Regions from separate parts of the Streptomyces sp. NPDC104367 genome, predicted to be linked through region 2. Evidence: predicted binding sites of a transcription regulator. Region 2 holds the regulator's gene; the other holds the start of a gene.
What was found. The regulator HrcA, encoded in region 2, represses chaperone genes, less so after heat shock. The targets are predictions, from matches to a motif close to TTNGCACTCNGNNNNNCNGAGTGCNAA.
Positions count from the first base shown of each region.

Region 1: the regulator HrcA is predicted to act here: its motif matches at 2,420-2,446, upstream of groES (co-chaperone GroES).

Region 1 covers NZ_JBVJND010000028.1:26,940-38,183, forward strand. The annotation lists gene ACZ619_RS33400 (THUMP-like domain-containing protein) at 1-590, opposite strand, end outside; gene ACZ619_RS33405 (polysaccharide deacetylase family protein) at 681-1,580, shown strand; gene ACZ619_RS33410 (polysaccharide deacetylase family protein) at 1,577-2,389, shown strand; gene groES (co-chaperone GroES) at 2,593-2,901, shown strand; gene groL (chaperonin GroEL) at 3,013-4,635, shown strand; gene ACZ619_RS33425 (ester cyclase) at 4,723-5,430, opposite strand; gene ACZ619_RS33430 (SDR family NAD(P)-dependent oxidoreductase) at 5,492-6,265, opposite strand; gene ACZ619_RS33435 (MOSC domain-containing protein) at 6,363-7,031, opposite strand; gene ACZ619_RS33440 (LysR family transcriptional regulator) at 7,112-8,014, shown strand; gene ACZ619_RS33445 (WhiB family transcriptional regulator) at 8,070-8,399, opposite strand; gene ACZ619_RS33450 (response regulator transcription factor) at 8,781-9,392, shown strand; gene ACZ619_RS33455 (sigma-70 family RNA polymerase sigma factor) at 9,670-10,257, shown strand; gene guaB (IMP dehydrogenase) at 10,435-11,244, shown strand, end outside.
Region 2 covers NZ_JBVJND010000026.1:50,310-61,553, forward strand. The annotation lists gene ACZ619_RS32380 (hypothetical protein) at 1-332, opposite strand, end outside; gene ACZ619_RS32385 (VOC family protein) at 495-887, opposite strand; gene ACZ619_RS32390 (16S rRNA (uracil(1498)-N(3))-methyltransferase) at 961-1,710, opposite strand; gene ACZ619_RS32395 (nitronate monooxygenase) at 1,707-2,789, opposite strand; gene dnaJ (molecular chaperone DnaJ) at 2,904-4,040, opposite strand; gene hrcA (heat-inducible transcriptional repressor HrcA) at 4,041-5,057, opposite strand; gene ACZ619_RS32410 (MBL fold metallo-hydrolase) at 5,230-5,955, shown strand; gene ACZ619_RS32415 (DUF3097 domain-containing protein) at 5,987-6,790, shown strand; gene hemW (radical SAM family heme chaperone HemW) at 6,978-8,210, opposite strand; gene ACZ619_RS32425 (SpoIIE family protein phosphatase) at 8,284-10,254, opposite strand; gene ACZ619_RS32430 (response regulator) at 10,642-11,205, shown strand.

The DNA.
Region 1 (11,244 bases), on a different contig from region 2:
GTGCGGGCCGCCCCGACCGCCCAGGACAGCGGCGGGGAGTAGGCCTCCGGGTCGAAGATCCGGCCGCGGCCGCCGCGCCGGGCCGGGTCGACGAAGACGGCGTCGTAGGCGGCCGTGTCGATCTCCGTGACGTCGGCCTCGCGGACCTCGACCAGCCCGGCGAGGCCGAGCGCGTCGGCGTTGGCGCGGGCGGCGGCGGCCGCCGCCGGGTCCCGGTCCACGGCCAGCACCCGGATGCCGGCCCGGGCGAGCGCGATCGCGTCGCCGCCGATCCCGCAGCACAGGTCGGCCACCGAGGTCACCCCGAGCGCCTTCAGCCGGTCCGCCCGGTACGCGGCCACGCTCGCCCGCGTCGACTGCTCGACCCCGTTCGGCGTGAAGAACATCCGGCCCGCGTCCGCGTCCCCGAACTTCGCCGCCGCCCGCTGCCGCAGCCGGGCCTGGCCCAGCGCCGCCGACACCAGGTCGGCGGGGTGCGTGCGGCGCAGCCGGGTGGCCACGGCGAGCTCGTCGGCGGGCGCGGTGCCGCGCACCTCGTCGAGGAGGGCGCGGCCTTCGGGGGTGAGGAGCGGGGCGAGGTGGTCGTTCACCGGGTCATTGTCGGCCAGTCGGTGGATGGTTCGCCTCCGGCGGCGGTTTCTGCCGGGGTTCCGGGCGGGGGACTGGAAGGATCCGACGCCATGCGAGTAGTCGTACAAAATGACAAAAATGGATTCAAGAAGGGCGGGACGGGTCTCGCGGTCCTCGCCCTCTCCGCCGTCGTCGTCTCCGGCTGCGCCGGGCCGACGCAAGAGGCCGACGTCCACCCCGCCGCGGGCCAGCAGGCCCACCGCGCCCCCGCTCCCGCCCCCGACTCCCGTGCCGCCCTGGTCGCCGCCGCCAGGCGCTGGGGGCTGGACGCGGTCCCGCTCAAGCCGCCGGCCCCGCCGGAGCACAAGCCGACGATCACCGCTCGCGACGGCTTCGAGGTGGACGGGCAGGTGGAGGACGACCTGCCCCCGGTCTTCACCACCGTCCCGACCAAGCAGAAGGTCCTCTTCCTCACCATCGACGACGGGGCGAACAAGGACCCCGACTTCCTGCGGATGATGGACCAGCTGAAGATCCCCTACACGGCGTTCCTCAGCAACTACCTGGTCAAGGACGACTACGGCTTCTTCCGCAAGATGCAGTCCGAGGGCCACACCCTCAACAACCACACCCTGACCCACCCCTACCTGCCCGGGCTCTCCTACGAGGAGCAGAAGAACGAGATCTGCGGCATGCAGGCGATCATGAAGAAGCAGTTCGGCAAGGCGCCGACGGTCTTCCGCCCGCCCTACGGCAACTACAACGGCGACACCCTGCGCGCCGCCAAGTCCTGCGGCATCAAGTACGCGCCGATCTGGGACGAGGAGGTGTTCGTCGACCACTGGGAGTACCGCGAGTGGGACCGCGGCCTGCACCCCGGCGACATCGTGCTCACCCACTTCCGGGGCCGCGACGACTGGGACGGCACCATGGTCGACGACATGCGCCGCTTCCTGAACAAGGTCACCCGCGAGGGCTACGCGGTGGCGCGCCTGGAGGACTACCTGTGAGGCGGCCGAGGGCGACGGCCGCGTTCCTGACCGCCGCCCTCCTGGCCGTCTGCGCCTGTGCCTGCGCCCAGTCCGTCGACCCCATCGAACGGCTGGGCAAGAAGGCGGCCGACCGGGTACGACCGCACGGCCCGGCCGCCGAACAGCCCTACCGCCACTGGGGCCTCAGCGCCCCGCTGCCGGCCGCCCCGCACCCGCCGGCCCGCCCGCTCGCCGCCCGCACCACCCTGCCCCCGGTCGTCGACCGCGTCCCGACCGCCGACAAGGTGGTCTTCCTCACCTACGACGACGGCGCCGAGAGGGACCCCCGCTTCGTGGACATGGTCCGCGAACTGCGCCTGCCGGTGAGCATGTTCCTCACGGACAGCGTGGTCGGCCCCGGCTACGGCCACTTCGCCCGGCTCCGCTCCGTCGGCGCCAGCGTCCAGAACCACACCCTGGACCACCCGGCCATGCCCGGCCTGCCCTACGCCGGCCAGCGCGCCGAGATCTGCGGCCAGCAGGAGAAGCTCAAGTCCCGCTTCGGCATCCGCCCCCGCCTCTTCCGCCCGCCCTACGGCACCTACGACACCACCACGCTGCGCGCGGCGGCCGACTGCGGCGTCACGGCGGTGGTCCTGTGGCGGGCGGCCGTGACGGCCGACGGCATCACCTACCGCAAGGGCGAGAAGCGGCTGCGCCCCGGGGACATCGTCCTGGTCGGCCAGGACGAGGCCCCGGGCCCCACCCTGCGCGAGCGCACCACCCGCCTGCTGCGCCGAGCCCAGGCGAGCGGGCTTACGGTGGCGCGGCTGGAGGACTACCTGTAGGCGGGATTTCCGGCGCCGCGCCAGCGGCAATTGGCACTCCGCTTGACCGAGTGCTAATCGCGGTCATAGTCTCGGCTCTGGCACTCGGCAGATGAGAGTGCCAACAAAGCGACGGGCAGGTCCGGCACCCGCGACGACGGATCGACCTGGTCGCCACCTCAGACAGTTAACCCCGTGAGATCTCCGAAGGGGGAGGTCGGATCGTGACGACCGCCAGCTCCAAGGTTGCCATCAAGCCGCTTGAGGACCGCATTGTGGTCCAGCCGCTCGACGCCGAGCAGACCACGGCCTCCGGCCTGGTCATCCCGGACACCGCGAAGGAGAAGCCCCAGGAGGGCGCCGTCCTCGCCGTGGGCCCGGGCCGTTTCGAGAACGGCGAGCGCCTGCCGCTCGACGTCAAGGTCGGCGACGTCGTGCTGTACAGCAAGTACGGCGGCACCGAGGTGAAGTACAACGGCGACGAGTACCTCGTCCTCTCGGCTCGCGACGTGCTCGCGATCATCGAGAAGTAATTCACCCAGTTCTGCAGTGAACTGCGCCCCTGGCCCCGCGACCTTGTGAAGCCGGGTGCCGGGGGCGCAGTTCGTTTCTTTCAAGCTTTCCGAGAGGGCTGAACCGCTCCCATGGCGAAGATCCTGAAGTTCGACGAGGACGCCCGTCGCGCCCTTGAGCGCGGCGTCAACAAGCTTGCCGACACGGTGAAGGTGACGATCGGCCCCAAGGGCCGCAACGTCGTCATCGACAAGAAGTTCGGCGCCCCCACCATCACCAACGACGGTGTCACCATCGCCCGCGAGGTCGAGATCGAGGACCCGTACGAGAACCTGGGCGCCCAGCTGGTGAAGGAGGTGGCGACCAAGACCAACGACATCGCGGGTGACGGTACGACCACCGCCACCGTGCTGGCCCAGGCGCTCGTCCGCGAGGGTCTGAAGAACGTCGCCGCGGGTGCCTCCCCGGCCGCCCTGAAGAAGGGCATCGACGCCGCCGTCGCCGCCGTCTCCGAGGACCTCCTCGCCTCGGCCCGCGCGATCGAGGACAAGTCCGACATCGCCGCCGTCGCCGCGCTGTCCGCCCAGGACCAGCAGGTCGGCGAGCTCATCGCCGAGGCGATGGACAAGGTCGGCAAGGACGGTGTCATCACCGTCGAGGAGTCCAACACCTTCGGTCTGGAGCTGGACTTCACCGAGGGCATGGCCTTCGACAAGGGCTACCTGTCGCCGTACTTCGTGACGGACCAGGAGCGCATGGAGGCCGTCCTCGAGGACCCCTACATCCTCATCAACCAGGGCAAGATCGGCTCCATCGCCGACCTGCTGCCGCTGCTGGAGAAGGTCATCCAGTCCGGCGCCTCCAAGCCGCTGCTGATCATCGCCGAGGACGTCGAGGGCGAGGCCCTCTCCACCCTGGTCGTGAACAAGATCCGCGGCACCTTCAACGCGGTCGCGGTCAAGGCCCCCGGCTTCGGTGACCGCCGCAAGGCGATGCTCCAGGACCTCGCGATCCTCACCGGCGCCACGGTCATCTCCGAGGAGGTCGGCCTCAAGCTCGACCAGGTCGGCCTGGACGTGCTGGGCTCCGCCCGCCGCGTCACCGTCACCAAGGACGACACCACGGTCGTCGACGGTGCCGGCGACTCCGAGGCCGTCGTCGGGCGCGTCGCCCAGATCAAGGCCGAGATCGAGAACACCGACTCCGACTGGGACCGCGAGAAGCTCCAGGAGCGCCTCGCCAAGCTGGCCGGCGGCGTGTGCGTGATCAAGGTCGGCGCCGCCACCGAGGTGGAGCTGAAGGAGAAGAAGCACCGTCTGGAGGACGCCATCTCCGCGACCCGCGCCGCGGTCGAGGAGGGCATCGTCTCCGGTGGCGGCTCCGCGCTCGTCCACGCCGTGAAGGTCCTGGAGGACAACCTCGGCAAGACCGGCGACGAGGCCACCGGTGTCTCCGTGGTCCGCAAGGCCGCCGTCGAGCCGCTGCGCTGGATCGCCGAGAACGCCGGCCTGGAGGGCTACGTCATCGTCTCCAAGGTCGCCGAGCTGGAGAAGGGCAACGGCTACAACGCCGCCACCGGCGAGTACGGCGACCTGGTCAAGGCCGGCGTCATCGACCCGGTCAAGGTCACCCGCTCCGCCCTGGAGAACGCCGCCTCCATCGCCTCCCTGCTCCTGACGACCGAGACCCTGGTCGTCGAGAAGAAGGAAGAGGAGGAGCCCGCCGCGGGTCACTCCCACGGCCACGCCCACTGAGCGTCGCCACGGCACGTCACGAAGCCCCCGTCCCCGGTCGTCCGCCGGGAACGGGGGCTTCGCCCCTCGCGGGCTTTCACTGTGGTCTCAGTTCTCCAGCGCGTCCAGTGCGCCGAGCTGACCCATCAGCCCGAGCCGGTCGTACTGCCACCAGCCCTCGGCGATCTTCCCGCTGTCGTCGAAGCGGTGAATGGTCGTCCCGGACATGGTCACCTGCCGTCCGGTGTTCGGCAGCCCCATGAACTCCGCCTTCTGCACCCCGGTCCAGAGCCACCGGGTGCACACCCGGTCCTCCTGCGCCATCTGGTCCTCGACGAGGAACGTGAAGTCGAAGGCGCCCCGCCACATCTCCATCTCGCGCCGCAACGCGTCCATGCCGATGATGTCCTGCCCGTCGGCCGGGTCGTGGCCGTGGTAGTCCTCGGTGACCAGACCGTGCAGCGGAGGCAGCGGACCGGCCGCGCCGATCGTCTCCAGGTACCGTCGCGCGGTACCCGCGTACAGCCGCTCGTCCCGCACCACGTCCAGGTCGGTGAAGACCGGCATCTCGTCGCAGAGCCCGAGCATCTGGTGGAAGATCCGGTCGGTCTCCGGGAGCCGCGAGTTCCGCATCGCCTCCTCGTACGACGGGAACTCCACGATCTCGACGACGTGCGACGCGTCGGAGCGGTCCTGGCCGACCACCGCGTGCGACGCCGTCCGCTTCCCCTTGGTCTGCTCGACCCACCTGTCCATGAGCCGGTCCATCTCGTCGAACCGGCTGGTCCTGCACTCGATGAGCTGCACGAACGTCATGACACCGCCTCCGGCCCCCCTGGGTCCGGTACCTCACGCCCATTTTCCCACCGGGGCGCGGCTACTGCGGCCCGTACCTGCGGCCCGTCCGCGAGCTGATGCCGCCCACCAGGCCGCGCGGGGCCAGCTTCGCCAGGCCCGTGAGGATCTTGTAACGGGGGTCCGGGATCGACAGCGTCCTGCCCCGGGACAGGTCCGCCAGGGCCGCCTCGACCAGTTTGTCGGCGTCCAGCCACATCCAGCCCGGGATGTTGTCCGTGCCCATCCCGGCCCGCTGGTGGAACTCGGTCCGCACGAAACCGGGCGCCAGCGCCATCAGCCGCACCCCGCTGCCGTCGAGGTCGCGCGCCGCGCCCTGGGTGAACTGCACGACCCACGACTTGGACGCCCCGTAGGTGCCGCGCGGCACGAAGGCCGCCACCGACGCCACGTTCACGACACCGCCGCGCCCGCGCTCGCGCATCGCCTCCGCCGCCGCGGCCGTCAGCCGCAGCACCGCCTCGCAGTGCACCTTGAGCATGCGCAGCTCGTCCGCCATCGGCACGTCCAGGAAACGGCCCTTGTTGCCGAAGCCGGCGTTGTTGATCAACAGGTCGACCGGGTTCTTCCGGTCGCCGAGACGGCCGGCGACCGCCTCGATGCCGGCGTCCTCGGCGAGGTCGGCGGTGAGCACCTCCGCCTCGATCCCGTGCCGGTCGTGCAACTCGGTCGCCTGCTCGCGCAGCCGCTTGGTGTCCCGGGCCACCAGGACGAGGTTGTGCCCGTCAGCAGCCAGCCGCCGCGCGAAGGCGGCACCGATCCCCGCGGTGGATCCCGTAATCAGAGCCGTTGTCATGGCCCAAGGGTAGTTACCCGGACTGACGGCGTCCGCTGCCCGCACCAGCTCTCCCGAAGCGTGAAGTGCCGGTGAACGGCGAACACGTGACGCCCGCTCACTCGCCCCGGTCCGCCACGTACTTCCGCGCCCGGGCCAGCGCCTCGGGGTGCAGCGCCTCGCCCGCCGCGAGAATCCGCGGCAGCAGCTCCCGCTCCGTGGTGACCGCGCGGAACTGCATCGCCGCCGTCACCCCGTGCTCCGGCCGGTGGACGATCTCGATCGGGTCGCCGGCCCGGATCTCACCCGGCTCGATCACCCGGAGGTAGGCACCGGACGCACCCTTCCGCGTGAACCTTCGCACCCACCCCCGCTCGCCCAGATGGCCCTGGAAAGTACGGCACGGGATGCGCCCGGAGGTGACCTCCAGTACGACCTCGGAACCGACCCGCCAGCGCTCGCCGATCAGCGCATGCGACACGTTCAGCCCGTTTGTCGTGAGGTTCTCACCGAAACAGCCGTTCGGCAGCGTCCGGCCGAGCTCCGCGCCCCACTCGTCGAGGTCCTCGCGCGCGTACGCGTACACGGCCTGGTCGTCACCGCCGTGATGGCGCAGGTCGCACACGGCGTCCCCGGCCAGCCCGCTGCCCGTGACCCCCTTCGCCCCGGGCGCCGCCACCCGCACCGGGCCGTCCACCGGCCGCTTGTCGATGCCGGTCACACCGTCCTTGTGGTCCGTGTACGGCACCGCACGCGCGCGTCCGACGTTCACCGAGAGAAGCTCCATGACTCCGACGGTACGGGACCCTTCCCAAAGTATCGACGCGTTATGGGGCGTCGTACCCAAGTCCGGCTTATGCTCGAAGTGTGATCGAGGCCCGTCATCTCCGCGTCCTGCGCGCCGTCGCCACCACCGGTTCCTTCTCGGCGGCGGGGCGTGAGCTGGGCTGCACCCAGCCCGCCGTCAGCCAGCAGATGAAGGCGCTGGAGACCTCCGTCGGCACCCCGCTGCTGGTCCGCAGCGGCCGTGAGATGCGGCTGACCCAGGCCGGCGAGGCCCTGGTCAGGCACGCCTCCGGGATCCTCGCCGGGCTCACCGCCGCCGAGGAGGAGGTCGCCGCGATCGCCGGGCTGCGCGCGGGCCGGGTCCGGCTGGTCTCCTTCCCGAGCGGCAGCTCCACCCTGGTCCCGACGGCTCTCGCCGCCCTGCGCGCGGCCCACCCCGGCACCCGCGTCTCCCTGGAGGAGGCCGAGCCCCCGAAGTCCGTGGAACTGCTGCGCGACGGCGACTGCGACATCGCGCTGGCCTTCCGCTACGAGAGCGCGGCGGGCGCGGAGGAGTGGGACGACCTGGTCGTACGGCCGCTGCTGACCGACCGCCTGGTCGCCCTGGTGCCCGACCGGCACCGGCTCGCGCGCGCCGGGTCGGTCGCCCTCGGGGAACTCGCCGGCGAGCCCTGGATCGCGGGCTGCCCGCGCTGCCGGGGACAGCTCGTGGAGGCGTGCGGGAGCGCGGGCTTCACCCCCCGCATCGACTTCGCCACCGACGACTACCCGGCCGTGGTCGGCCTGGTCGGCGCGGGTCTGGGCGTCGCCGTCCTGCCCCAGCTGGCCGTCGAGTCGGTGCGCCCCAGGGGTGCCCGCACGGTGACGCTGGAGCCCGCGGTGCGGCGCGAGATCGTCGCCCTCACCCTGCCCGACCTGGCGCAGGTGCCGGCCGTCGCGGCGACGCTGGAGCAGCTGGGCCGGGCAGCCGAGAGGCCGGCCTAGCGCGCGTCGGCGGCCGGCCGGGACACGTTGTCCAAGAGAGTGAAGAAACGTTCTTTCATGTGTCGGAGGCGGAGCCGCCGCTGGTCGTCGACGCCGACACCAGCCTGTTGCGCGCCCGCCCCATGAGCTCTTCGCGCTCGTCCTCGGTCAGGCCGCCCCACACGCCGTACGGTTCGCGGACCGCCAGCGCGTGCGCCGCGCACTCCGCGCGGACCGGGCACCTCATGCAGACCTCCTTGGCCGAGTTCTCACGGGCACTCCGAGCCGCCCCGCGCTCGCCCTCGGGATGGAAGAAGAGCGAGCTGTCCACCCCGCGACAGGCGGCGAGGAGCTGCCAGTCCCACAGGTCCGCGTTCGGTCCGGGAAGGCGGGAGAAATCTGCCATTACGTGACCCCTTGTAGCCGTTCTGGGCGGATACGGTGCCAACGACCGTACATCTCCGGTCTAGAGAGATGAAAATATGACTCATTGGCAATCTAGCCCCAGACACCGTGAAACGGGAAGAAAAAGGGCTAAATGGGGCATTGGTTGTGATGAAAAGTTGAGGGTCTGACGTCCATGTCTGCACCGTGTCCGCCCCCTCACGTAGAGTGCCGAAGACGGCATGCAGCCCCGTAACTCTTTCGAGTGACCGTCGTTGAGAGTGCGGTGGCGGTTGAAGCAACAAGCGCTCGGGCAGGCGTCCGAGACGTTCGACCGCACAGGTGACGATTCCGTACCAGCCTGGAGGCTCAAGGTGACGCGCATCAGCTGCGGAGGGCGGTCATGACATCCGTCCTCGTCTGCGACGACTCCCCGCTTGCCCGAGAGGCGCTGCGCCGCGCGGTGGCGACCGTGCCCGGCGTCGAGCGCGTGACGACGGCGGCCAACGGCGAGGAAGTCCTCCGCCGCTGGGGCGCCGACCGCTCCGACCTGATCCTGATGGACGTGCGCATGCCCGGACTGGGCGGCGTCGAGACCGTGCGCCGGCTGCTGTCCGCCGACCCCGGCGCGCGCATCATCATGCTCACGGTCGCCGAGGACCTGGACGGCGTGGCCCTGGCCGTCGCCGCCGGCGCCCGCGGCTATCTGCACAAGGACGCCTCGCGCGCGGAGCTGCGCGCGACCGTCACGCAGGCCCTCGCCGACCCGACCTGGCGACTGGCGCCCCGCCGTCTGCGCTCGGCCGAGATGGGCGCCGCGCCCACCCTCACCGCGCGTGAGATCCAGGTGCTGGAGGGCATGAGCCACGGCCGCTCCAACGCCGAGATCGGCCGCGAGCTGTTCCTCTCCGAGGACACCGTGAAGACCCACGCCCGGCGTCTGTTCAAGAAGCTCGGCGCGTCCGACCGGGCCCACGCGGTTGCCCTCGGCTTCCGCTGGGGACTGGTCCGTTAGTACGGCGGTGAGCTGCGCCGCAGCGGGACCGCGGACCCACCGGTAGCCCCCGCCCGCCCCACGGCGGGCGGGGTCCGCGCGACGGATCACCGGAGGCCCGCTGCTCGTTTCGGCGCGGATGCCGCATCCTTGAGGTGTGGAGTCTCTCGGGGACGAGTCGTTCGAGCGGAAGGGGAGGGCGCAACGGATGAGTGCCGGCGCACCTGCTCATAACGCTTCGGTGCACAACGACGGACGCGGTGCCACACCGCCGACGGCAGCAGGGCACCATGGACCGATGCGCGACGACGAGGCGGTCAGTGCCATAGGGACGATCGGCGCCCTCGTCCACCGCGCCGTCGACGGGGACGAGCAGGCCACGCATGACCTGCTCGCCCATGTCCACCCGCTGGCGCTGCGCTACTGCCGCACCCGGCTGTCCCGTCTGCCTGGCGACGCCCGGCACTTCGTCGAGGACCTCGCGCAGGAGGTCTGCGTGGCGGTCCTGCTCGCCCTGCCCCGCTACCGCGACACCGGCCGCCCCTTCGAGGCCTTCGTCTTCGCGATCGCCTCCCACAAGGTCGCCGACCTCCAGCGCGCCGCGATGCGCCACCCCGGCTCCACCGCCGTCCCCTCGGACGAGATGCCCGAACGCCCCGACGACTCCCTCGGCCCCGAGGAGCGGGCGCTGCTCAGCAGCGACGCCGAGTGGGCCAAGAAGCTCCTCGCCAACCTCCCCGAGAACCAGCGCGAACTGCTCCTGCTCCGTATCGCGGTGGGCCTCACGGCCGAGGAGACCGGCCAGATGTTGGGAATGTCACCGGGAGCGGTCAGAGTGGCCCAGCACCGGGCGCTGAGCCGGCTGCGGGCACTGGCGGAGCAGTAGCCGCGGGGCCGCCGCCCTCATGGCCGAACGGGTTGATCCGCCCCCGATGAACAGGTGCACGCCCATTTCCGTACGAACATACGAAGCCCGGAGCTGAGTCGTACCGTGGAATTTGGGACCCTTGCTTCCCGTTAGCATGGGCATCCGCACCGTTCAAGGCCATTTGGGGAAGGTGTCATGACTGCCAACGTCGACGGAGTGCCCGGAAAATTCGCGACACTCGGGCTGACCTACGACGACGTGCTGCTGCTGCCGGGTGCATCCGAGGTGCTCCCCAACGCGGTCGACACCTCGTCCCGCATCTCCCGCAACGTGCGGGTCAACATCCCGCTGCTCTCCGCGGCGATGGACAAGGTGACCGAGTCCCGCATGGCGATCGCGATGGCCCGGCTCGGCGGCGTCGGCGTGCTGCACCGCAACCTCTCCGTCGAGGACCAGGTCGGCCAGGTGGACCTGGTCAAGCGGTCCGAGTCGGGCATGGTCACCGACCCCATCACCGTGCACCCGGAGGCGACCCTCGCCGAGGCCGACGCCCTGTGCGCGAAGTTCCGCATCAGCGGTGTGCCGGTCACCGACCCGGCCGGCAAGCTGCTCGGCATCGTCACCAACCGCGACATGGCCTTCGAGTCCGACCGCAGCCGCCAGGTGCGCGAGGTCATGACCCCGATGCCGCTGATCACCGGCAGGGTCGGCACCACCGGTGTCGAGGCCATGGAGCTGCTGCGCAAGCACAAGATCGAGAAGCTTCCGCTGGTCGACGACGCGGGCGTCCTCAAGGGCCTGATCACCGTCAAGGACTTCGTCAAGGCCGAGAAGTACCCGAACGCCGCCAAGGACGCCGAGGGCCGCCTGCTCGTCGGCGCCGCCGTGGGCGCCAGCCCCGAGGCCCTGGACCGGGCCCAGGCGCTCGCCGAGGCCGGCGTGGACTTCCTGGTCGTCGACACCTCGCACGGCCACAACAGCAACGCCCTCAGCTGGATGGCGAAG
Region 2 (11,244 bases):
CCGACCTTCGCGACCAGGTTCCCGCGCACGCACGCCCCGCCGACGGCCCTGGTGACCTTCCCGGTGACGGTGATGTCCCGGCCGTCCTTGGTCCTGCCCTTGCAGTCGACGGAGACCACGGTCGTCTCGGACGGCGACGGCGACGGCGTCCCCGTGGCCTTGGCGGCGGAGCCGTAGGAGCCGGTGCAGGTGAGCCAACTGACGTCGACGTGCTGCCGTTTCAGCTCGGCGGTGGCGGTCTGGTCGGTGGTGTACGCGACGGTCGCGGAGTTGAGGTCGCCCGGCTGGCAGGCCACCATCGCGGCGGCGCCCAGCACGACGAGTCCCGTCATGGCCGCCACCCTGGTGCCGCGCGGCCGGCGCCCGATGCGCATCGAAGCCCCCATGACCGGCAGCCTGCCACCGTCCCGCCCGCGGCGGTAGGGGGCGTGCGGTCACTCACGTGTTCGGCCGTGTCCCCCGGGAGGGCGGACGGCCGCTGACGGCGGCCGCCGTCAGGTGCGCAGCAGCAGCCACTCCTGGAGCTCCACCAGGTTCCCCTCCGGGTCCTTGAGGTGGGCGACGCGCATGCGTGCGGTCATCGGCGCCGGGCCGTGCACCAGGACCGCGCCGCGCGCGGTGATCCGCTCGCAGTAGGCGTCGAGGTCGTCGACGCGCAGCACCACCAGGGAGCGGTGCCCGGTCGCCGTCTCCCCCAGCTCGCCCAGCACCTCGGCCATCATCGCCCGGTCCTGGAGCGCGATCCCGGCGGACCCGGCGTGCGGGCTGAACTTCTCGTACGGCCCCTGGGCCGCCCCCGACTGCGGCCGCAGCCCGAGCACCTCGGCGTAGAAGCGGTAGCAGGCGGCGAAGTCGGTGACCAGGAGCCGGACTTGGGCGAGTTCCACGGTACGTTCCCCCGGGTGTCGTGCGGCTGTCGTGCGGCTTCGGTTCGGGTGTCGTGTGCGGCTGTCGTGGGGGTCAGGACCAGCGGCCGGTGCGGCCGAGGAGGAGGGCCGCGGCCGCCGTGCCGGCGGTCGAGGTGCGCAGCACGGTGGGGCCCAGCGTGTACGCCTTCGCGCCGGCTTCCTCGAAGAGCGCCAACTCGTCCCGGGCGACGCCCCCTTCGGGCCCGACGACCAGCACGATCTCGCCCTCGGCGGGCAGTTCGGCCGTGGCCAGCGGCCGGCCGGCGTGCGCGAAGTCGGAGTGCAGCACGGCGGCGAGGTCGGCCCGGGCGAGCAGCGCCGCGACCTGCCTGGTGGACGCCGCGTCCGCGACCTCCGGGAAGCGCACCCGGCGGGACTGCTTGCCTGCCTCACGGGCGGTGGCCCGCCACTTCGCGAGCGACTTCAGGCCCCGCTCGCCCTTCCACTGGGTGATGCAGCGGGCGGCCTGCCAGGGCACGACGGCGTCGACGCCGACCTCGGTCATGGTCTCCACGGCGACCTCGCCGCGGTCGCCCTTGGGCAGCGCCTGGACGACGGTGATCCGGGGCGCCGGCGGGGGCTCCTCGCTCACCGTCGTCAGACGCACGACCAGCCGGTCCCTGCCCTCGGCGGCGATCACGTCGCACAGCGCCCAGCGGCCGGCGCCGTCGGTGAGGACGACCTCCTCACCGGTCTTGAGCCGCTTCACGGAGACCGCGTGCCGCCCCTCGGGCCCGTCCAGGACGTACTGCCCCGAGCCGTCCGCGCGCAGGTCCTCGACGACGAAGACGGGGGCCGTCACCGGTCCTCCCCCTCCCCCTTCGTCGACAACGCCGTCGACGCCGCGGCGAGCTCCTCGGCGAGGGTCTCCACCAGCTGCGCGGCGGGCAGGTCCCGGGCCATCCGGTGCCCCTGCCCGGCCCACAGGGCCATGCCCTGCGCGTCCCCGGCCTTCGCGGCGGCCTTGCGCAGCGGCGAGGTGAGGTGGTGGACCTCCGGGTAGGCGGCGGGCGCGTACGGGCCGTGCTCGCGCATGAAGCGGTTGACCAGGCCGCGCGCGGGCCGCCCGGAGAACGCCCGGGTCAGCGCGGTCCGGGTGAACAGCGGGTTGGTCAGCGCCTGCTTGTGGACGTCGGCGGCGCCGGACTCGGGGGTGGCCAGGAAGGCGGTGCCCAGCTGGGCCGCGCCCGCCCCCGCGGCGAGCACGGCGGCGATCTGGCTGCCGCGCATGATGCCGCCGGCGGCGACGACGGGAAGGTCCACCGCCTCCCGTATCCCGGCGATCAGCGACAGCAGCCCGATCCCGGACCCGTCGTTCTCCTGGACGTCCCGGTGGGTGCCCTGGTGGCCGCCGGCCTCCACGCCCTGCGCGATCACCGCGTCCGCCCCGGCCCGCTCCACGGCCAGGGCCTCCTCGACGGTGGTGGCGGTGACCAGGGTGAGGGTCCCGGCACGGCGCAGCGAGTCCAGTACCTCGCGGGCCGGCACACCGAAGTGGAAGGAGACGGCCGCCACCGGGTTGTCGAGCAGGACGGCCAGCTTGGCGTCGTACCCGTCGTCCCGGCCGCTGTCCGGGTCACCGAGCTCGGTGTCGTACCAGGCGGCCTCACCGGCCAGCTGGTGCGCGTAGACCTCCACGGCCCCCGACTCGGCGTGCTCGGGCTGCGGCATGAAGACGTTCACGCCGAAGGGGCGGCCGGTCAGCCCCCGCAACTGCTTGATCTCCTGGTACATCCCGTCGGCGGTCTTGTACCCGGCGGCCAGGAACCCCAGCCCGCCCGCCCCGGACACGGCGGCGGCGAGCTGCGGCACGGAGACCCCGCCCGCCATGGGGGCCTGCACGATCGGAAGAGGGAAGAGATCGGTCAGCGCGGAGGACATGACGGCATGTTGTCACGTCCTTCGAACAAGTCCGAATCGGGCCGCCCCCTTGGCACATGCCAGAAATTCCGGCCTCACCAGGGGCGGAGTCGGCCCGGCTCCGCCCCGGCGCCGTCAGCGCCCGTTGAACGCGTCCTTCAGGCGGCTGAACAGTCCCTGCTGGCCCGGCTGGAACTGCCCCGTGGGCCGCTCCTCGCCGCGCAGCTTGGCCAGCTCGCGCAGCAGCCGCTCCTGCTCGGGGTCGAGCTTGGTCGGCGTCTGCACCTCGACGTGGACGATCAGGTCGCCCCGGCCGCCGCCACGCAGATGCGTGATCCCGCGGCCGTGCAGCGGGATCGACTGCCCGGACTGGGTGCCCGGCCGGATGTCGACCTCCTCCATCCCGTCCAGCGTCTCCAGCGGCACCTTCGTGCCGAGGGAGGCCGCCGTCATCGGGATCGTCACCGTGCAGTGCAGGTCGTCGCCGCGCCGCTGGAACGTGGAGTGCGGCAGCTCGTGGATCTCGACGTACAGGTCACCGGCGGGACCGCCGCCGGGCCCGACCTCGCCCTCGCCGGCCAGCTGGATGCGCGTGCCGTTGTCGACACCGGCCGGGATCTTCACGGTCAGCGTCCGCCGCGACCGCACCCGCCCGTCGCCCGCGCACTCGGGGCACGGCGTCGGCACGACGGTCCCGAAGCCCTGGCACTGCGGACACGGCCGCGAGGTCATGACCTGCCCGAGGAAGGACCGCGTCACCTGCGAGACCTCACCCCGGCCCCGGCACATGTCACAGGTCTGGGCGGAGGTGCCCGGCGCCGCGCCCTCACCGTTGCAGGTGTTGCAGACGACGGCAGTGTCGACCTGGATGTCCTTGGTCGTGCCGAAGGCCGCCTCGTCGAGCTCGACCTCGATCCGGATCATGGCGTCCTGGCCGCGGCGGGTGCGCGAGCGCGGACCGCGCTGCGACGCCGTACCGAAGAACGCGTCCATGATGTCCGAGAAGTTCCCGAAGCCACCGGCCCCGAAGCCGCCCGCGCCCCCGCCGCCGCTCTGCGACAGCGGGTCCCCGCCCAGGTCGTAGACCTGCTTCTTCTGCGGGTCGGAGAGCACCTCGTAAGCGGCGTTGATCTCCTTGAACCGCTCCTGGGTCTTCGGGTCCGGATTGACGTCCGGGTGCAGCTCGCGAGCGAGCCGACGGAAGGCCTTCTTGATCTCTTCCTGCGACGCGTCGCGGCGCACGCCGAGAACGGCGTAGTAGTCCGTGGCCACTTACGACTCCGCCAGGATCTGTCCGACGTACCGTGCCACCGCTCGTACCGCTCCCATCGTTCCCGGGTAATCCATGCGGGTCGGTCCGACCACGCCGAGTTTGGCGAGTGCCTCGCCGCCCGAACCGTAGCCGACCGACACCACGGACGTGGAGTTGAGTCCCTCATAGGCGTTCTCGTGACCGATGCGTACGGTCATGCCCGAATCCCCGGCCTCGCCAAGGAGCTTGAGGAGGACGACATGTTCCTCCAGCGCCTCCAGGACGGGCCGGATCATGAGGGGAAAGTCATGTCCGAAGCGGGTGAGATTGGCGGTTCCGCCGATCACCAGCCGCTCCTCGTTCTCCTCGACGAGCGTCTCCAGCAGGGTGGAGAGCACCGCCGAGACCGTGCCGCGGTCCTCGACGTCGAAGGCCTCCGGCAGATCCTCCACCAGCCGGGGGACGTCCGAGAAGCGGCGCCCCGCGACCCGGCTGTTCAGCCGCGCCCGCAGATCCGCCAGGGACGCCTCCCCGAAGGGCGCCGGGCAGTCGACCATCCGCTGCTCGACCCGCCCGGTGTCGGTGATCAGCACCAGCATCAGCCGGGCCGGAGCGAGCGCCAGCAGTTCCACATGTCGCACGGTGGACCGCGTCAGCGACGGGTACTGCACGACCGCCACCTGCCGCGTCAGCTGCGCGAGCAGCCGGACCGTGCGCGCGACGACGTCGTCGAGATCGACGGCGCCGTCGAGGAAGTTCTGGATCGCCCGCCGCTCGGGCGCGCTCATCGGCTTGACGCCGGCGAGCTTGTCGACGAACAGCCGGTAGCCCTTGTCGGTCGGGATCCGCCCGGCGCTGGTGTGCGGCTGGGCGATGTACCCCTCGTCCTCCAGGGCGGCCATGTCGTTGCGCACGGTCGCCGGGGACACGCCGAGGTTGTGGCGCTCGGTCAGCGCCTTCGACCCGACCGGTTCCTCGGTGCCGACGTAGTCCTGGACGATGGCGCGCAGCACCTGAAGCCTGCGTTCACTCAGCATCCGGCGCCACACCTCCAGAAAGTCGTCCCCGCGGCCTTTCGGGTCCTTCGGGTCTTTCGTCTGGCACTCTGCGAGTTCGAGTGCCAGCATCCCCGGCCCAGTGTACGGCCGTCGGGTACTGACTGGGCAAGGTCGGCCAGGACCCGTGACGTTCTACGACTAGCGTCGCGGCATGACGGTGACTTGGGAAGAGCTGGGCTGGGAGCGGGTGGCCGAGGGCGTCGGCCGGTGCCGGCTGCCGGGCTGGGACTGCACTGCGGGGCTGGTCCTCGGCCCGGACACGGCCCTGATGGTGGACGCCGGTTCCAGCCTGGCGGAGGGCGCGCGGCTGCGGGTGGAGGCGCAGGCGCTGGCCGACCGGCGTGTGACCCATCTCGCGCTGACCCATCCGCACTTCGACCACGTCCTCGGCGCGGCCGCGTTCGCCGGGACGGACCTGTACGCGGCGGTGGGCACGGACGCGGTGTTCACCCACGACCGCGAGGAGCTGCGCCTGGACGCGGTCCGCAACGGCCTGCCCGCCTCGCAGGCGGCGGAGGCGGCCGACGCCCTCCCCCTGCCGCGCCACCTGGTCTCCGGCGAGTGGACCCTCGGCCTCGGCGACGGCCGCCAGGTGCTGCTGGCCAACGTGGGCCCCGGCCACACCGCGCACGACCTCGCGGTCCTCGTCCCCGGCGACCCCGAGGTGGTCTTCTGCGGGGACCTGGTGGAGGAGTCCGGCGATCCGCAGGCCGGCCCCGACGCCGTGCCGTCCCGGTGGCCGGCGGCCCTGGACCGGCTCCTGGCGCTGGGCGGCGAACGCGCCCTGTACGTGCCCGGTCACGGAGCGGTGGTGGACGCCGCGTTCGTCCGGGCCCAGCGCGACGCACTGGCCGCTCGTTTCGGCGTGTCGCGGTGACCCGGGGCGGGCTTCTCCTATCGTCATCCGAATGCGCCAGTACTCCGCCGACCTGACCCCGCCGTGGAAGAAGCCGAAGCCGGTGCCGGAGGTGGCCGCCGAACCGGGTCTGGTGGTGGAGGAGCCCGGGACGGGTTTCTGCGGCGCGGTGATCCGCTGCGAGGCGGGCACGGTCACCCTGGAGGACCGCTTCGGCAAGCACCGCGTCTTCCCGCTGGAGCCGCGCGGCTTCCTCCTGGAGGGCCGCGCCGTCACCCTCGTACGCCCCACGGCGGCGCCCGCGCGTCCCGCCCGCACCGCCTCCGGTTCGGTCGCCGTGCCCGGCGCACGCGCGCGTGTCGCCCGCGCGGGCCGCATCTACGTCGAGGGCCGTCACGACGCGGAACTGGTCGAGAAGGTCTGGGGCGACGACCTGCGGGTCGAGGGCGTCGTGGTGGAGTACCTGGAGGGCGTCGACGACCTGCCGTCGATCGTCGCCGAGTTCGCCCCCGGCCCGGACGCGCGGCTGGGCGTCCTGGTGGACCACCTGGTGCCGGGCACCAAGGAATGGCGCATCGCGCAGTCGGTGACGGACGAGCACGCCCTGGTGGTCGGCCACCCGTACATCGACATCTGGGAGGCCGTGAAACCCGCCGCCCTGGGCATCGACGCCTGGCCCCGCGTCCCGCACGGCCAGGACTGGAAGACGGGCGTCTGCCGGGCGCTTGGCTGGCCCTCGGAGAACACCGGCGCGGTCTGGCAGGCGATCCTCGCGCGCGTGGGCTCCTACAAGGACCTGGAGCCGGAGTTGCTGGGATGTGTCGAGCGTCTCATCGACCATGTGACCGTGCCCTGACCGGTACCGAGCCATTGGTTCTCCGGGACCGGCGGACCGCTCTGCGCCCGCGCGGAGGTGGTCGCAGAGGGAACGGGAAGCCGGTGTGACCGGTGGACCGCTCTCCGTCCGCGCGGAGGTGGTCCGCCGATCGGTCCGTCCACCCGGCCGGGCAGGTCACGCTCCCCGCTGCCGCGGGGGTGACCCTTCAGTCCACCAGGTCCCGCACCACCGCGTCCGCCAGCAGCCGCCCCCGCAGGGTCAGCACGGCCCGCCCCTCGTCGTAGGCGCCGCTCTCCAGCAGCCCCTCCTCCAGCGCCCGCCGCGAAGCCGCGAGCCCCTCCTCCTTCAGCAGCCCCAGCGGCACCCCTTCCCGCAGCCGCAGCTCCAGCAGGATGCGCTCCACACGCCGGTCCTCGTCCGCCAGGACCTCGCGTCCGGCCCCCGGCGACCGCCCGGACGCCAGCGCCGCCGCGTACGCCCCCGGGTGCTTGACGTTCCACCAGCGCACCCCGCCCACGTGCGAGTGCGCCCCCGGTCCGGCGCCCCACCAGTCCGCGCCCCGCCAGTACAGCTCGTTGTGCAGGCAGCGGGCGGACTCCGAGGTCGCCCAGTTGGACACCTCGTACCAGTCGAACCCCGCCCCCGTCAGCACCGACTCCGCGATCAGGTAGCGGTCGGCGTGGACGTCGTCGTCGGTCATCGGGACCTCGCCCCGCCGGATCCGCCGGGCCAGCTGCGTGCCCTCCTCGACGATCAGCGCGTACGCCGACACGTGGTCCGGCCCCGCCCCGATCGCCGTCTCCAGCGAGGCCCGCCAGTCGTCGTCGGACTCGCCCGGGGTGCCGTAGATCAGGTCGAGGTTGACGTGCTCGAAGCCGGCCGCGCGGGCCTCGGCGACGCACGCCTCGGGACGGCCGGGGGTGTGCGTGCGGTCCAGGACGCTCAGCACGTGCCGCCTCGCGCTCTGCATGCCGAAGGAGATCCGGTTGAAGCCGCCCTCCCGCAGGGTCGCCAGATACGCGGGGTCGACGGACTCCGGGTTCGCCTCCGTCGTGACCTCGGCGTCGGCGGCCAGCCCGAACTCGTCGCGGATCGCGCCCAGCATCCGTACGAGATCACCGGCGGCCAGCAGCGTCGGCGTGCCCCCGCCCACGAACACCGTGCGCACCTCGCGCGCGTCGTCGCCGAGAACCTTCCTGGCCAGCCTGATCTCGTCGGTCAGCGTGTCCGCGTAGTTGTCGCGGGAGGCGAGGACACCGCCGGTGCCGCGCAGCTCGGTCGCCGTGTACGTGTTGAAGTCGCAGTAGCCGCAGCGGGTCGCGCAGTAGGGGATGTGCAGGTAGAACCCGAGGGGGCGGTCGGCGGCGCCGGCCAGCGCGGACGCGGGCAGCGCGCCGTCGTCGGGGACGGGCTCACCGTCGGGAAGTGCGGAAGGCATGTCCTCCATTGTCCCGTACTCGCCCCACGGGGTTTTCCCCCGCGGCCCCGGTCACCCCGCGCCGCGGCAGCGGTCACTCCGCCTGGAGCACCAGCAGCGCCAGATCGTCCTCCGGCTGCCCGCCCCCGAACTCGTGGACGAGCCGTCTGATCCGCTCGGCGATCAGCTCCGCGCTCAGCCCCGCGCAGCCGGACAGGGCGCGCGCGAGCCCGTCGCCGTCGTCGAACTGACGGGAGCCGCAGCGCCGCTCGGTGACCCCGTCGGTCACGCACAGCAGGCTGTCGCCGGGCGCCAGCTCGATGGTCTCGCTGGTGTACGTCTCGTCCTCGACGACCCCGAGCAGGGTCTGCGGCCGCGCGGCCGTGCCGACCTCGCCGTCGGGGCCGAGGACCAGCGGCAGCGGGTGTCCGGCGGAGGCGAGGGTGCAGCGGACGCCGCCCTGGCCCAGGGGGACGAGTTCGCCGTACAGGAGGGAGAGGAAACGCGTCTGCGGGCCGTCGCCGGGCGGCATCGGCCGGCCGCCGGCGGCGACCAGGGCGCGTGCGGCGGCGTCGGCGGCCTCCGTGGCGTCGTCGAGGAGGAGCTGGTTGAGGCGGTCGAGGACGTCGGCGACCCGGTAGCCCTCGCGGGCCAGCAGCCGCAGCCACGGCCGGGCCAGGCCGATGACGACGGCGGCCTCGGGGCCCTTGCCCTGGACGTCGCCGACGGCGAAGCACCAGCGGCCGTCACCGGCCGGGAAGAGGTCGTAGAAGTCGCCGCTGGGGCCGCCCTTGTCGCACGGCTCGTAGACCAGCGCGCTGCGCACGCCCGGGATCTCGGCGACCGCGCCGGGCAGCAGCCCGCGCTGCAGGACGGCGCTGATGGTGGCCTGGCGGGCGTACTGGCGGGCCGCGCCGATGGCGAGGGCGACCCGGCGGCCGAAGTCCTCCACCAGGCCGGTGATCTCGTCCGGGAAGCCGTCCTGGCCGCAGCGGCCGATGACGAGGGTGCCGAGCGGACGGCCGCCCGCGATCAGCCGGTAGGCGAGCGCCGAACCGTGCGCGCCCCGCGGACCGAGCGCCGCGCCGGGCCAGGGGTAGGGCTCGGGCCCGGACCGCAGCCCGCCGGCGGGGCAGGGCGGGTCCTTCTCCAGGGCCCGGCGCAGCTGCTCGATGCGGTTCTCGCTGCCGTGCCAGACCCGGGCCAGCCGCGGGCCGCCCGCGCCCGCCGGATCGTTCCAGCCGCCGCCCCGCACGGTCGACTCGTCCTCCAGCCACACCGCGCACCAGTCGGCCAGCCGCGGCACGATCAGCTGGCCGGTGAGCGCGGCCACCAGGTTCTCGTCGAGCTGCCCGGCCAGCAGGTCGGAGGCCTCGGCCAGGAACGACAGCGCGCCCCGGTTGAGCCAGTCCCGGTCCCGCTCGACACGATGGGGTTCGGGCGCCAGGATCTCGGCGACCTTCAGCTCCTGCTCGTCGGGGAGCGTGCCGCCCCGGCCGGTCAGCCGCGCCCACACCGCCTTCGCACCGGTGCGGTAGGTCACCCCCCAGGACTCCGCGAGCGAGGCCACCAGCCGCAGCCCACGCCCGAACTCCGGTGTCTCGTACGGCGTCTCGCCCGGATGGTCGCGCGGGGCACGGGAGGGGTGGTGGTCGGTGACCTCGACGACGAACGCCGCCTCGTCCTCGTGCTCCGGACAGCACTCCAGCCACCACTCGACCTCGACCTCGGTGCCCGCGTGCACGACGGCGTTGGTGACGAGTTCGCTGACGACGACCATGGCGTCCTCAGCGACCCGCGCCGGGGCGGGCAGCCCCAGATCGCTCCACTCGGTGAGCGAGGCGCGCACCAGCGCCCGCGCGGACCCGGGCGCGAGGGGGCCTCCGGGCAGGGTCGCGCGCCCCTGCGCGCGCGGGCCCGGGCTCTCGTACGCGGGCGCGTCGACGGGCGCGTGCGCGGGCGCGCCGACGAGTGCGGGCGCCCCGTCGAGCGCGGGTACCTCACCGTGCGCAGGCGCCGCACGGCCGCGGGAGGCGGTCTCCCGTTGCGTGGGTATGGCCCCCATGTCCAGCTCCCCGGGCAGTTCGGACGAATACATCCCGATCGATGCCGACAGAGTGACAGACTGACTGCGCCCATAAGCACCGAGTTACCGAAGTGGGCCGCCATGAGTGAGAACAGTGCTACACGTGTGCTCGAAGACGGACAGAAACCGGAACAACTCCGAGCATCCGCACCACGCCCTGCACTCATCGCGACGACCGCCGGCCGGACCGGCCCGGTCCTCGGCCGGATCACGGACCGCGATGCCCACCGCGGCACCGGCGCACGACACGCGAAGCACGAACCCCTCCGGCACGGGCCCGCGGCGGCCCACCGCCGCCCGCAGGCTCCCGGACCCGCCCCGGCGCCCGGGCACCGACGACACGGCCGACGAGGAACGGACGGAGCAATGATCACTGACGAGTGCGCGGGCATCCTCGTGGTCGACGACATGGAGGACAACCTGACGGCCCTGGAGGCCGTTCTCGCTTCACTGAACGAGCCGATAGTGCGGGCGCGTTCCGGCGAGGAGGCGATGAAGGCCCTGCTGCGCCGCCACTTCGCCGTGGTCCTTCTCGACGTGCGGATGCCGGGCATGGACGGCTTCGAGACCGCCGCGAACATCAAGCGCCTCGACCACACGAGAGACGTCCCGATCATCTTCCTGACGGGAGCGGAGGAGGACGCGGGCTACGCGTTCCGCGGCTACGCCACGGGCGCCGCCGATTTCCTGACCAAGCCGTTCGATCCGTGGGTGCTGCGGGCGAAGGTCAACGTCTTCCTGGAACTGCACCGCAAGAACCAGCAGTTGCAGGCGCTGCTCAGCCGGGAACAGGCCGACTTCGGCGAGCTGAGCAGAAGGCTCGCGGCGATGGAGGACCGGCTGGCCGAAGAGCCTGTCGACGTAGCGACGCTGAGAGAAGAGACCAGAAAACTGCGTCGACTGTTAAGCAGGTCTGAACAGTCCTGCTGAATTTCTTCCCGCCGAACATTTCCGCCGACGGGACGCGGG